DNA from 2 places in the Shewanella inventionis genome. Region 1 is predicted to be linked to the other one. Evidence: predicted binding sites of a transcription regulator. Region 1 holds the regulator's gene; the other holds the start of a gene.
What was found. The regulator sigma-54, encoded in region 1, starts transcription at its own class of promoters, with help from an activator protein. The targets are predictions, from matches to a motif close to GTTGGCACGNNNNTNGNNT.
Positions count from the first base shown of each region.

Region 2: a site for sigma-54 is predicted at 6,803-6,821, ahead of fliE (flagellar hook-basal body complex protein FliE). Genes of this name have one in related genera too.

Region 1 is NZ_CP082926.1:1,182,054-1,190,007, reverse strand. Features, by position in the region: gene lptA (lipopolysaccharide transport periplasmic protein LptA) at 1-111, shown strand, start outside; gene lptB (LPS export ABC transporter ATP-binding protein) at 108-839, shown strand; gene K8B83_RS05455 (RNA polymerase factor sigma-54) at 983-2,467, shown strand; gene hpf (ribosome hibernation promoting factor) at 2,493-2,780, shown strand; gene ptsN (PTS IIA-like nitrogen regulatory protein PtsN) at 2,783-3,226, shown strand; gene rapZ (RNase adapter RapZ) at 3,223-4,086, shown strand; gene K8B83_RS05435 (HPr family phosphocarrier protein) at 4,106-4,375, shown strand; gene K8B83_RS05430 (hypothetical protein) at 4,689-4,880, opposite strand; gene K8B83_RS05425 (hypothetical protein) at 5,136-5,288, shown strand; gene K8B83_RS05420 (transposase) at 5,308-5,559, shown strand; gene K8B83_RS05415 (ABC transporter substrate-binding protein) at 6,477-7,466, shown strand; gene K8B83_RS05410 (diguanylate cyclase domain-containing protein) at 7,470-7,954, shown strand, end outside.
Region 2 is NZ_CP082926.1:2,018,844-2,026,797, reverse strand. Features, by position in the region: gene K8B83_RS09160 (flagellar hook-length control protein FliK) at 1-439, opposite strand, end outside; gene fliJ (flagellar export protein FliJ) at 674-1,120, opposite strand; gene fliI (flagellar protein export ATPase FliI) at 1,124-2,464, opposite strand; gene fliH (flagellar assembly protein FliH) at 2,461-3,531, opposite strand; gene fliG (flagellar motor switch protein FliG) at 3,614-4,660, opposite strand; gene fliF (flagellar basal-body MS-ring/collar protein FliF) at 4,653-6,332, opposite strand; gene fliE (flagellar hook-basal body complex protein FliE) at 6,405-6,746, opposite strand; gene K8B83_RS09125 (sigma-54-dependent transcriptional regulator) at 6,934-7,954, opposite strand, start outside.

The DNA.
Region 1 (7,954 bases):
AAAGGCCAAGATCGTGTTATCACCATTATTCAGCCTGAAAACTTCCAAGACGAGTCAGCACCTAAACAAAAGCTGCCCGAGATCCCAGTTAACAAGCAGATTAAACCATGACCCAAATTACCCTAACCGCTGAAAACTTAGCCAAAAGCTACAAAGCTCGCCAAGTCGTAAAAGACGTAAGCTTAACTGTTAAAACGGGGCAAATAGTAGGTTTATTGGGCCCAAATGGCGCCGGTAAGACAACAACGTTTTATATGGTTGTTGGATTAGTTAAAAGCGATAAAGGCCGTATTTTAATCGATAACGATGATCTAACATCAGATCCAATGCACCTAAGAGCCCGCAAAGGTATTGGCTATTTACCGCAAGAAGCCAGTATTTTTCGTAAACTCACCGTGCATGACAATATCATGGCCGTGTTACAAACGCGCAAAGAACTCAGTAATGATGAGCGCATTGAGCAGCTTCAACACCTTCTTGAAGAGTTTCACATTACCCATATTCGCGACAGCCAGGGTATGTCGTTATCGGGTGGTGAGCGTCGGCGTGTAGAGATTGCCCGAGCATTGGCTGCCAACCCCAAATTTATTTTACTTGATGAGCCCTTTGCCGGTGTTGACCCTATCTCTGTTATCGACATTAAAAAAATTATTCAACAGCTTAAAAGCCGTGGTTTAGGGGTACTTATCACCGACCATAATGTGCGCGAAACACTTGACGTATGCGAGAGAGCTTACATTGTAAGTCAAGGAAATTTAATTGCAGAAGGCACACCTGATGAGATCTTGAGCAATCAACAAGTTCGAGCTGTGTACTTAGGTGAACAATTCAAGCTATAGTTAAGTGATAAGTCTTTTAACCTATCTAATTCATTGCGTTGAACGATACCGAAATAGCGTTATATGACACCGACGTATGTGGCAATCCACTACAGTTATCGAAATTATTATTTTTATGGAAATCATCTAGGGATAAGCGGTAAATGAAAGCGTCACTCCAACTTAAAATGGGTCAACACCTAACTATGACCCCTCAATTGCAGCAAGCCATTCGCTTGCTGCAATTATCTTCATTGGAGCTACAGCAAGAAATCCAACAAGCATTGGACTCAAACCCACTGCTTGAAATAGAAGATGAATTTTCTCAAGCCAAAGATCCATTAAAAGAAAGCCGAGATCAATCAGACACCGACTTCAGTGACAATAGCAATGTCAGTGTAGAAAAAGACACTTCAACCGTCGACACCACTGAATCTATCAGTAAAGAAACCATGGACGATCTCCCCATGGATACCACATGGGATGAAGTCTACACCGCATCACCCATGTCTGGTTCAGGCAGCGCCAGCATGCGTGACGACGATATGCCTTTTCAGGGTGAAACCACCGAAGGGTTATATGAACATTTAGAGTGGCAAAAAAACTTAACCCCGTTTTCAGACACCGACCTTGCCATTGCAACAGCCATCATTGATGCCATCGATGAACGCGGCTATCTCACCCAAAGTACAGAAGAAATACTAGAAGCAATGGGCGATGAAAGCATTGAACTTGACGAGGTACAAGCGGTACTGAAGCGGATCCAACATTTTGATCCCGTAGGTGTAGCTGCGCGCGATCTCAGTGAATGCCTACTCATTCAGCTAGCTCAATATGCCGACTCAACCCCACATATTGATAATGCGCGCATGCTTATCAAAGACTATTTAGATTTGATTGCTGGCCGCGATTTTAGGTTATTAATGCGTAAAACTCGTCTAAAAGAAGATGAACTACGCGATGCGATTACCCTCATTCAGTCACTTAATCCTCGTCCAGGGTTATTGATTACCGCAACTGAAGATGAATATGTCATCCCTGATGTCACCGTGTTTAAAAAGAACGGTCGTTGGGTTGTTGAATTAAATCCAGACAATATGCCCAAAATTGGTGTTAATCAACAATATGCGGCCATGGCACGTAGCAGCAAAAACCCGTCAGATACCCAATTTATTCGTGGGCATTTGCAAGAAGCAAAATGGTTTATCAAAAGCCTTGAAAGCCGAAATGATACCCTATTAAAAGTAGCCAATTGTATTGTGCAATTCCAACAAGGGTTTTTCGAATACGGCGAAGAAGCCATGAAACCCATGGTACTAAACGACATTGCAGAAGCAGTCGAAATGCACGAGTCGACCATTTCGCGTGTCACGACACAAAAATACATGCACACCCCACGAGGGTTATTTGAACTAAAATACTTTTTCTCCAGCCATGTCAGTACTGACGATGGTGGAGAGTGCTCATCAACAGCAATCCGCGCCTTTATTAAGAAGCTGGTCGCTGCAGAAAACCAGAAAAAACCACTTAGCGACAGCAAAATGGCAGAACTTCTGGCAGAACAGGGCATAAACGTTGCTCGTCGTACGATTGCAAAATACCGTGAGGCAATGCTAATCCCGCCCTCAAACCAACGTAAGAGTCTATAATTTTACTCAACAATGGAGATGTGTAATGCAAATCAATCTATCTGGGCATCATGTTGAAATAACCGAATCTTTACGAGAGTACGTTCAGGAAAAATTTTCAAAGCTTGAACGGCACTTCGATCAGATCAATAATGTTCACGTTGTGCTCAACGTAGAAAAGTTACAACAAAAAGCAGAAGCAAAAATCAGCCTAAAAGGCGGAGAAATTTTTGCCATGTCAGAACATACCGACATGTATGCAGCAATAGACGCCCTGATAGACAAGCTCGATCGTCAGGTAATTAAACACAAAGAGAAGTATACAAAACACTAACGATGGAACTTTGTACCATCCTGCAGCCGGAATGCACCACCTGTGCCACACCGGGCAGTAAGAAAAAGGTACTGGAACTTATCAGCGATATCGTCGCTGCCCAGTACCCGACCCTATCTTCGCAAGAGGTTTTTGAAAGTCTCCTCGCGCGGGAAAAAATGGGTAGCACAGGTATAGGCAATGGTATCGCGATACCTCATGGCCGATTGACAACAATCGATCACCCTATTGGCATTTTTATAAAATGTGAAGAGCCAATCCAGTTTGATGCTATCGATAAACAGCCTGTAGATATACTGTTTGCTTTGTTAGTGCCAGCCGATCAGTGCCAGCAACATTTAAGTACCTTGTCATCAATGGCGCAAAAGCTCAGCGACAAACAAGTACTAAAACAGCTTCGTAAAATCCACGACTCAACTGAACTCTATCAGGTAATCACCGCATGAAACTCGTCATCGTATCTGGGCGGTCTGGCTCAGGTAAATCTGTCGCCTTAAGAGTGCTAGAAGATTTAGGTTATTACTGTGTTGATAATCTCCCGTTGCCACTTATCGGCACGTTACTGGCGCAATTAAAAGGCAGTAATGACTTGGTGGCCATCAGTGTCGATGTTCGTAATATTGCTGAACAAGGCAAAGTGTTACAAGAGCAGCTGGCGATGCTACAACCTGATACCGAGATAACCAGTTTCTTTTTAAACTCCAGCGACAAAGTTTTACTTAAACGTTACAGTGAAACTCGCCGATTACACCCGCTATCAAAGAATCAAATTTCGCTTCAAGAAGCCATCAAGTTAGAAGGCCGCTTATTAGAACCTATCGCCAAAATTGTCGATCACTATGTTGATACATCTGCATTAAATATTTACGAGCTTAGTGACCAAGTAAGACAAATATTGCTTGGCAGTGTAGATAAAGAATTAGTGATTAATTTTGAGTCCTTTGGTTTTAAGCATGGTATGCCCACCGAGGCTGACTTTATGTTTGACGTGCGCTTTTTACCCAACCCACACTGGGAAATTGAACTAAGGCCTTTTACAGGTCTTGATGAGCCAGTACAAGAGTTTCTTGGACGTCAGCCGTTAGTTAATAAGTTTATTTGGCAAATCGAAAATTTATTCGAGACCTGGATGCCACACCTAGAGCGAAATAATCGCAGCTACTTAACGATTGCAATTGGCTGTACAGGCGGGCAACATAGGTCAGTTTATATTACCGATCAACTGGCAAAACGGTTCAGGCAAGGCAGTAAGCACACTGTTAATGCACGCCATAGAGAGCTAAATATTAACGAAAATAACCCTTAGCCCTCGCGGAGCAGCAACAATGTTAGAACGCCAAGTCACTATCTCAAATAAATTGGGTTTACATGCTCGTGCAGCGACAAAACTGGCCATGTTGGCCGCAGACTTCAACGCCCAAATCACATTAATCCAGGCAGATAAACAAGCCAGTGCAGCCAGTGTACTCGGGTTACTTATGCTAGAAAGCGGAATAGGTAAAATGATCACAGTGACAGCCACAGGCCCAGACGCAGAAGCCGCTTTAGACGCTGTGTGCAACCTAATTAACGACAAGTTCGACGAATGTTGCTAAAGCCAAACGCTAAAACCATTAAGTGCTTATTGCGTGGTAAGTTTAACCTCATGATATATAAGGTTAGTATGATTAACTTAATAAAGCCTGTGGTATAAATAAACAAAGATCTTTTATGTTAAGCGGGTTCCAATTCGCACATCTTATACCATCAGGCTAAATAAGTGATCAGAGATGGCGTAGGGAAAATCGCTTAGAATAAGGCATAATTTGCAGCTAGTTAGTTGTTCTACCTTCAAAATTTCTAACGACGCTATAAGCGATGTTAACCAGTAAGAATGATCACACTCTTGTGCTGATTGATATTGGTCGTTCACCAGTAATATTGCCTATGCAAGCAATACAGCGTCATTTCTAAGCCCGCAATCTCTAAGCTCACATTATCTAAGCCCGTAATCTCTAAGCCCGCAATCTCTAAGCTCGCATTACCTAAGCTCACATTATCTAAGCCCGCAATCTCTGAAAACGTCCTTATATTGTCATTAACGTGACCTTTTATTGCCATAAATACCAGCCATACTGCCCCCTCAATTGATACCAATACTTTGTGGTTAATCGATCTGCTCACCAAATTAGTGCAAATGCACCAATTAAATCAGAGGTCAATTTACCCAAAAACACGCAAAAATCAGTAAGCAATTGATATTAATCAATAAAAATATTTTAAAAAAGTTGGCACGAGCTTTTCATATAGAGCTATATACCTACTAAGTAGTAGTTTGTTTTTTAAGCGGTCCATTGTCAGTTGTAGGAGAAAGCGATGAATAAAATAAACCTAGGTAAAAATATCCAATCAGCAAATCACATCGTTGCCAAGCTGGTTGAACAATGCCGTCAAAACATTTTTTTCTTAGCGCATCTTGGTTGCAGCCAATGGGACGAAGTTGAAACTCGTTCGAACAAGTATAAATAAAGCGTAAGGAATGAATCGTATGAATACTTCAACTGCCAGACAATACCCAGCAGACTTTCAACATCAAGTCATCAACGAAGTTAAAGTGCACAATCGCCTGTTATCTGACGTTGCCAAACAATATGGTGTTTCTGCTAAAACAGTTTACAAATGGGTCAAATATAGCGAAAACCATAAAGCTGAAAATCGCGGAGCCATCATGTCAGAAATCGCTCTTTTACAGCAAAAAATTACTCAATTAAGCCAACAACTACAAACAATGGCAAGCTAAACAACAACCGTTTTGGCAAGGATGTATGACAGTGCTATCAGTTTGTTCCCCAGCAGACTGATAGTACAAAGCAAATAGCAACAAAAATCATACTAATAATAAGCGCACAATATCTACATCCTTGCCGCTTTATTTGCTTTACCGTAAGTTGCACCGTTGCAACGAGCATAACAGTTCAGGCGTTATTGGGTCCCCAGACTCTATATCCAATAACGTCATTTTTATTCAAGTAGACAAAGTGTGATTAGTACAACGCTGTTCTACCTAAGTTATGGCAAGGATGTTTGAACGTATTATCAACTCGCCCCCAGCACGTCGATAACACAGCAAAGCAGACTAATAACAATAAGCGCACAATATCTTGCATCCTTGCCGCTTTATTTGCTTTACCGTGAGTTGCACCGTTGCAACGAGCATAACAGTTCAGGCGTTATTGGGTCCCCAGACTCTATATCCAATAACGTCATTTTTATTCATGCCATAGGCTGGATTGAGTTTACGTTACCACTCAAATCTTCTTAGAAAGTTAAGGTGGCTTAAACAAAAGTGTAAACAAAGCACAGACAATGCAAGCAAAAGCCCCAAAGCAGGATGCTGTGGGGCTTTATTTTTCGTGATATGGCTTGATTAAAATTGTTGTGACCCGCAGCGAGTAAACAATCTAAACAAGGTTCGCTGCAAAAATATCCTTGAAAGAGCTATCCCAAAACAACAGAGGTCTCGGCCCGATTTCGACGTTATCAAACCGTAAGTTGTATCTAACTTTATTTTACTAATACTTTATAACTAGCTTTATCGATTGATATTATTCATAAAATCAATTTTTGCGGTTATATCTCTACCAAAAGTTGTTACTATTACTACAATTAACCATACCTAATATTGATTGACAGTAATTAATGGCTAGAGTCCCTAATATGCGTGTCTTGGGCATTTTCTTCGTCAGCATACTCAGTTATGTTGTTGCCTGTGATCACGCCACCAAACCAAACACTAAAGCGGCTAAATCCGCACCACCTATTACCATAGCGGTGTCGAATACGCCCTTATCAGCTCCTTTTTTTATAGCTGAAAAAATGGGTTATTTTACCGAGAATAATCTCAAAGTAGAGCTCGTTAGATTTGATGGTGGCGTAAAATGCTTTGACGCATTAATCAATAAAGAAGTTGATTTTGCAACAGCTTCAGAAACAGTGGTCATGTTCAATAGTTTTCAGCGTACAGACTTTTCAGTACTAGCCAGTTTTGTTGAATCAGACAATGACGTTAAATTACTCAGCTTAACCCCAGAAAAATATCGCCAGTTTGATCATCTCGCGGGAGCTCGGCTTGGCATTATCAAAGGCAGTGCCAGTGAGTTTTTTTTAGACAGTTTATTGATCATGTATAACAAAACTCACTTACCCATAACACGCGTTTACTTAACATCAACTCAACTCATGCCAGCGTTGCTTGATAACCAGGTAGACATTATTTCGGCTTGGGAGCCGCTTGGTTACAACATATCGGAACAAATTGAACAATCACCTGAAATTATAAATAGTCGTGGTCTATATCATCTTTCTTTTAATTTAATTGGGCTTAAACAGTCCAAAGTTGATACCAACCGCAAACTAGCATTATTGAAAGCCATCAGTGATGCCACTATTTACATTCATAAACACCCAAAGCAATCTCAAGAATTACTCAGCCAAGTTCTAGAAATACCATCGTCACAACTCGAATATTCATGGGCAGACTATACTTTTAGACTCTCACTGAGTAACGCCCTTTTTTCTAACATTCAAACCCAAAGTCAATGGGCCATTGATAACCAATTAGTGCCGAAAGAGAACCGTGTCGATTTTAGACAAATATTTGATCGGCAATTACTTGAAACCTTCAACAATAAAGAGGCCGGCTGGTAAGTTATGATGTTATCAAAGCGACTTAAACTCACAGCAATACTGTGCTCAATGTTGACATTAATTGTTGGCTTGTCGCTCATTCAGGTTCATAACTATCAACAACAAATTTATCGACAACTCAACTTTTCAATGAAGCTACAACTGAGTATCGACAGCCTACGAAGCCAGTTATGGCTATACCAAGAATATACAGATAAGCAAGGGCTACAAGAACTCAACAATCGCCAGGCTGAATTGGCTGCAGAACTATCACACGACATCGATTGGGATTTACAACAAAAAATTATCATCCAAAACCTCAACAGACTTAATACCAATGTAAGGGCACTGATTAACGCGCAAAACAATAATCACAATGCACATGTCGACGAATCAGTAAAACTGACAGCAGAACGTTTATTTAAAGCTAAATACAGCATGGTTATTGAAGAAATGACTGAAGAGATGTTTAACTTGCATCAACTTTCAATCAAACAAGCCAAAATTAA
Region 2 (7,954 bases), 840 kb from region 1:
CTTCAAGCTTTATATCTATGACTTCAAGCTTTGTATCTATGACTTCAAGGCCATTTTCAATGGGTTCCAATGTGAAGTTTTTTCCGATGTAATTGCCTTGCTTGTCAATAAGCGGCAATTCATTACCGTCACGATGATGGCGCTTCCCCAATGAGTCAGCCATATTCAGTTGAGCAAAAATCATCTCTGCATCAGTATTATCTTGCGATGATTCAGCACTTTCACTGAGTTCAACTTCAATATCTACATCTTCAATCTGTTGTTCTGCCTGCGCAGGAGCAAGCTCGTCTGCTGCAGGTTTAAAAGAGTTTTTTTGCTCACTCGCCTGATTAAAAACAGATAAGAATGACGTGTTTTCAACATCTTGCTTGCCAATCTTTGCACCTACATCAGCATTTTGATTGCTGTTGCTCAGTAAGATATTGCTCATCTGCTGCATAATCGGCTCCACTTATATCAGATCAAGTTTGGTGTGTTTTCATCACGCATTGGGCAGGCGACACAAATGGTGTTATCTAGCCTAACAGCACTCAAAATGGCAAATATACCCGCTCTGATCACTGTCACTTCCATGACGAATATTTTCATTAAAGAGTATTAAGCAATTTAAATGCCATTTACGCGAATGTGTAAGACAAAACAATATTGGCAGGAGATAGAAAATAACTAACTGTTACTTTATTTTGTTTCTAAAATACTGTTGCATGGCAAACTCGTCAGACATTTTTTGCTCGCGCTTAGTCTCTGCAATTAAGGCTTTATCAGCTTTTTTGGCCAACAGCATTTCAACCGCTTTGCGCTTTTGCTGGGTTTCTTGCCAGTGCTGCTGGCGATATCCAAGTTGCTTTTCGCCGTCTTTTACCACGGCAAGTTGTTGGTTAATCGCTTGATCGACTTGTTTAATAAATTGATGAAATTGATGATATTGATTAGCACGCAATGTGGTGCCAGTATGGCCTTCCATTTGTTTCATGTAATCCAAACGGTAGTTATTTAATGCATCAAGTTGTCCTTGACGCTTTTGCCTCTCAAATTGAGCGGCTTTTAATTGCAAAGCCGCTTTTTCTTCTGCGGCAACCGCTAATTTGAGTACAGTAACTAAAGGATCCGTTTTAGCCATACATTAACCCTGACACTGAGCGGCAATTTGCTTCAGCATTGTTTTGCTGTCGTCAAAACTCACTGGATCTTTAAAGCCCTGACGTAAAAACGCATTCATAGCAGGTTGTAAACGGATCGCGTTATCGATACGCGGATCGCTGCCTTGCGCATAAGCGCCAATAGAAATCAAATCACGATTTTGCTGGTATAACGAATACATTTGTTTTACCCGGCGCATGGCTTCTAAATGATCTGGACTTATCACCATAGGGGCAACACGGCTAATTGACGCTTCCACATCAATAGCAGGATAATGCCCAGAGTCAGCCAGTTGGCGAGACAACACAACGTGACCATCTAAAATAGCCCGCGATGCATCTGCTATCGGGTCTTGTTGATCATCACCTTCGGTGAGCACTGTATAAAATGCAGTTATTGAACCTTGCCCTGGCCCGCCATTACCCGCTCGCTCTACTAACCTAGGTAACTTAGCAAACACAGACGGTGGATAACCTTTAGTCGCTGGCGGTTCGCCAACGGCTAACGCCACCTCACGTTGCGCTTGTGCATATCGGGTTAAGCTGTCCATTAACAGTAATACGTCATAACCTAAATCACGAAAATACTCCGCAATCCGAGTCGATGTTTCACAGGCCCGCAAACGCATTAATGGTGATGTATCGGCTGGAGCGGCAACCACAACCGAACGCGCGCGGCCTTCTTCGCCTAAAATTTCTTCAATAAACTCTTTAACCTCACGGCCACGTTCGCCGACTAACCCCACCACAATAATATCGGCGGTAGAGCCACGGGTCATCATCCCTAACAGCACACTTTTACCCACACCAGAGCCTGCAAATAATCCCATCCGTTGGCCTTTACCAACAGTGAGCATTGAGTTAATGGCCCTAACACCCACATCTAAAGGTTCGGTGATCGCTCTGCGAGATAAAGGATTAATGTTCGGCCCATGGCGAGCAGCTTGTTGGTCTGTGTTCAGTGGGCCTAAACCATCTAGTGGTAAACCACTGCCATCGAGCACTCGCCCAAGCAAGGATAAGCCAACATGTAAACTCGATTGTTCACCTAGCGGCTTAACTCGTGCACCAGGTAATACTCCGCGAAGCTCTTCAATTGGCATTAAATAGAGTAGTTTGTCATCAAACCCTACCACTTCGGCAACCAATTCTCCTGCCATGGTTTCGATAGAGCATAAACTCCCTACAGGTGCGCGGCATCCGGTCGCTTCAAGCGTCAACCCCACCACGCGGACCAATTGACCACTGGCAACTGGGCGCACTGGCGATACTTTTTTATGATGAACAGCAAATTTATTCAGCAGCTGTTGTTGACGAGACGTCATCCGTTATCCTTAGCGATATCATCTTGCTCAGTTGCTTCGACAGCCTCATCTTGCGCAGCGTCATCAGGAAGGGTTGCATCTTGTATGGAGGTATCTGAAGCCTGCTCTTGTTCGGCGGCCGTATCAGGTTTTGGGGGAGTATGTTGCTCATTAGGCGCTAACGATACTGCAGACTCGGCATCATCTGCTGGTTCATTGGCTGTAGAGTGCTTATAAGCAGATAAATCTTCAACTTCAGATACTTGATAATTCTCAGTGCTCAATTTGAGATGTTGAGCATTTTTAGCCAGTTGATTTGCCTGTGCGTCTAATTCACCAAATACTTGCTCAATGCGCTGCTCTACGCGCAAGTCTACCGACGAGCGAACGCTTTCTATAACACAATCGCCATTGGATAATGTGGGGTCAATATCGATTTGCCATTGATGCTGCTCAAGCTGTTCAGTTGGATAACTGTTCGACACGATTTCGGCATCGTGCTGATTTAAACGAAGCTTTACCACTTGTTCTTTTAGCGGCAGGGCGTCAACACCTTGACGAAGTGCAGTTAAAATATGATCAGGATGGGTTTTTAATTCATGGCCAATAACGGATTTAGCTAATTGTATTGTCATTGCTAACAACTCAGCTTCAATCTCAGCATCTAACACAGACAATGGCTGTTCAAACTGCCTGATCAATTGTGAAAGTTGTTCTATTAATTGATTAACCGCCACTTCTCCGGCTTCAAGACCTTGTTGCTCACCTTGAGTGAAACCTTCAGAGTGGCCTTGCTCTAAGCCTTCTAATCGCCCTTGCTCTAACCCTTGTTGGTATCCCTCTTGTTTACCTTGTTCAAACCCTTCTTGTTCTGCCGCGGCTCTGATATCTTCAATTTGCGCCATGGTTGGCGGAGACATTGATTTTTCAGGTGTGGTGGGCTTTGCCTGGTAAGGTTTTGAAGATTGACCAAACATGTTAGAAGGCTCTTGGCTAGTATCCCGTGTAATATCAGGAAGCTGCCAATGACTGAACTCAACCTCATCATCGACACTGAGGACATTTTTAGACGATTTGGATTCAGTCATAATCAATCACTTGTATTGTTGAATAAATTAGCTATTGGTAATAACGGCAATCAATTGCTATAAAGCCGTTTGGGCTTCACGATTATAAGAACTCGTCGCCACCGCCACCGCCTAACATAATTTCACCACTGTCGCTGAGACGACGCGCAATAGATAAAATCTCTTTCTGTGCCACTTCGACTTCACTGATACGAATTGGCCCCATGGCTTCAAGATCGTCTCGTAATAATTCTGCAGCACGTTTAGACATATTGCCAAGAATTTTCTCTTTTAAGGCTTCGTCAGCACCTTTAAGTGCCTTCATAAGCACATCTTGCTGTACTTCACGTAACAAGGCCTGGATACCGCGGTCATCAACATCGATAAGGTTTTCAAACACAAACATCATATCTTGAATTTGCTGAGCCATTTCTTCGTCAGACTCGCGCATGGTTTCCATGATTTGACTCTCAATACCGGTATCGAGGTAGTTCATGATGTTTGCAGCGGCTTTTAAGCCACCCATTTTCGCCGCTTGAGCACCACCTTGACCAGCAAATTGTTTCTCCATAATGTCGTTCAACTCTTGCAGTGCAGCGGGTTGCACTTCTTCAAGATTGGCAATACGCATCATTAAATCTAAGCGGGTATTTTCAGGGAACTGGCTAAAAATCTCTGCAGCTTGATCGGGCTCAAGGTACGACAACACAATCGTTTGGATTTGCGGATGTTCGTTTTGAATAATGGTCGCAACTTGGCGGGCATCCATCCATTTCAACGAATCAAGGCCTTTAGCACCGCTGCCCATAATGATTTGTTCAATCAAATTACCGGCTTTGTCTTCGCCTAATGCGGCGGTTAATGCTTTACGCACAAACTCTTCGCTGTTAAAGCCAATTGAAGAGAATTTTTGAATATCATCTAAAAATAACTTGTGCACACCAATGACTTTTTCCTGGCCAAAGTCATCCATTGCCGCCATCGCCATACCCACTTTTTGCACTTGCTTAGGCTCTAGGTGTTTTAAAATCGAAGCGGCGTCGGCCTCACTTAAGCTGAGAAGCAAAATCGCGGTTTTTTCAACACCAGTCAATGACTCTGGGTCAAATGCTGCGGGTTTTGCTTTTTCTTTGTCTTTTTCATTAGCCATTGTCTTGTAACCAATTCTTAACTACTTGAGTGGAAAGCTCAGGCTCATTGGCCACGAGTGCTCTAATTGCTTTAATCATATCATCATCTTTATGCAAATTAGGTATTTGAATTGAACCATCATCTGCATAACTGTATTCAGCCTCTTTGGTATTAAGCATACCTAAGGTATCAGCAGCATATTGATCTTCAATTTCGGCCAACTCATGACCAGGACGTGTTTCGGCTGGCATGTCAGTGCCTTGTGGATTAGTCAGCTTTTTCAGCATTGGGCGAACCACAGCTAAAAACAACACTAAAATGAGCAATGCGCCTAACGCCAACCTAATTGCGCGCCAAAACCAGGGTTGCTCCCACATATCTGGCTCAGGTAACTCTTCAATTAACTGGTCCATAAATGGCACTGTTACCACCTCAAGTGCGTCACCACGTTGAGTGCTAAAGCCTACCGCGCCCTCAAGTAAACGACGAATATTGGTTAATTCTTCTTCGGTGCGTGGCACCCGCGACACTTGGCCATTTTCATCTACCTGACCCGGTTTAAAGTCAATCGCTACCGACACACTCACACGGCGCACCACACCAATTTGCTGGCGAGTATGGCTTATCGTTGTGTCTAACTCGTAGTTACGAGTCGCTTCTTTAGACATATCACCAGAAACAGTTGACGTCCCCGCCTCGCCTGCAACTTCTGGTATGTCTGATTCCATTGGCGGTTGATTGCTCAATGCACCAGGAATACCGCCAGAAGTTTGACCTGAAGAGTTACGTTCAATGGTCATTTCGCTTCTAATTGCGGGTAAGTCAGGTGAAAAGCGTTTCGCGGTTTGCTCTACTGCAGTGAAGTCCATATTGACATCCACTTGCGAGGTAAAGTTTTCTGGGCCTAAAATCGGCATTAAAATCGACTCAATTTTACGGCGATATTCTGCTTCTTTTTGTTGTACCAGTTCGAGCTCACGGCGAGCTCTCGCTGACGTACCATCCTGGCTACCTGAATTGAGTAAGCGGCCATTTGAGTCGGTTACTGTGACACGTGATGGTTCAAGCCCTTGTACTGCCGAGCCAACAATATCAACAATGGCGTCAATCTCTTCTTGGCCTAATCCGCCACGGCGCACATTAACAACCACAGTTGCACTCGGCTTTGAGGCATTACGGGCAAATACGTTCTCTTTTGGCAGGGCTAAAATCACTTTGGCACGGCTAATGCTTTTTAACTCTTCAATGGCGCGTGCTAAGTTTAACTCTTGGCTATGCTTTAAACGCGCTTGCTCCATTCGCTGGCTTACACCAAAACCACTGTCTTGACTTAAATAGTCATTTGTTTGAGTGCTGCTTTCAATACCTGCACGACTTAAGAGTAATTTCACATCTTGATATTTGTCTTCAGGTACTTTGACAACATCAACATTAATTTGATAATCAATTTGGTTTTTATCCAGTACATCAAGCACCTGGATCATTTCAGCCGTTTCCATTTTACCAAGCGGACGATATTCCGGCTCTTGCGCCCACATCATCACAAAAACAGCTAACGCAAGACACACAGCCAGCGCCAAAATCATGATCACCTGGCGCATCATGTCAGCCCCGCCGACGTTGCCCATTAGCCCAGACTTATTCTCTTGCTGGACTCCGGCGTCAACTGTTGAATCTGAACCTACCATTATGTCTGTGCTCACAATTTGTACCTGCTATATGTCTGATGTTTAAAATTACCTAGCGCTTAACACCCAAAGCGGCTAAACAGGCATACTCATGATTTCTTTATACGCTTCAACTAACTTGTTACGCACTTGCACTGTGGCTTCAAAAGCTACACCGGCTTTTTCACGGGCAATAACGGTATCTGATAGGGACACAGTCGTGTCGCCCATGTCTAATCGAGACGCTAAATTGGACGATGTTTGTTGCAATCCATTAACACTGCCCACCGCCTGCGATAATAACTGACCAAAATCGGCACCCGTGGTGTTATTGACTTGCTGCGTTAAGTTAGGAGCAATAGATGAACCAATAGAAGGGGCGATTTCGCCACGAAGCGATTGCATTTCTTGTAATAATGGATTGGCGCTGATCTGCATGATGTCACTCCCTTTCGTCGGCTTTTTGACGACAACAATAATCTTATAAGGAGTTAAAGCAATATAAATGCCAACATGTAAAATTGAAGGGAGTAATACCAACAAAAACAACTTATCGCATTAAATGCTGATAAGTTGTTTTTTTAAAATTATTTTAATCAGTAACTTAAAGTAAAACACGCGTGTATTACGCAGGTAGTTGAATACCCATATCACGCATTTTTGCCATTTTATAACGTAAGGTACGGGCACTAATGCCTAATTTTTCAGCGACTTTTTTTCGACTACCTTGACATTGATTTAAGGTTTCTAAAATAATCACATGCTCTTGTGCCTTAAGTTCATCACCTAAGCCCTCAACATCTGCTGATTTGGCATTTTCAGGTACATCATTTGCCAGTAGATTGACATCAGCAGAGTCAATAATAATATCATTAACACTTATCTCATCATTAACCCGCAAAATAAGTGCCCGCTGGATCACATTATCAAGCTCACGCACATTACCCGGCCAACGATGAGTTAATAAACGCCGACTGGCAGCCTCATCGAGTTTAGGCACTTCAGCCATATTTAATGCTTTAGCATGTTTAGCCAACAAATGGCGAGCAAGCGGTAAAATATCTGCCGGGCGTTGATGCAACGCAGGCCAGGTTAATGGAAACACGTTAATTCGGTAATATAAGTCTTCTCTAAACTCGCCCGATGCAGCCATGGCTTTAAGATCGCGGTTTGACGTGGCTAAAACACGCACATCTAACTTAATGGTTTTACGACCTCCTAAGCGCTCAACTTCACGCTCTTGCAATACGCGCAACAACTTGGCTTGTAGGCCAAGTTCCATTTCAGAGATTTCATCAAGCAATAACGTGCCGCCCTGGGCTTGTTCAAATTTACCCGGGCATGCTTGATAGGCACCGGTAAACGCCCCTTTCTCGTAACCAAAGAGTGTGGCTTCAAGCATGTTTTCTGGAATAGCTGCGCAGTTAATCGCAATAAACGGCTGACCATTACGTTGGCTATTTTGGTGAATATATCGTGCTAACACTTCTTTACCGGAGCCGCTTGGGCCCATGATCATCACAGAGGCATCAGACACAGCAACACGTTGTGCCAGCGCCAATAACGCTAAACTCTTGTCATCGGCCACCACAGGGTTGTCGTGGTTTTGTTTTAACGGTAAATAGCGAGAGACTTGATTTAGCAGC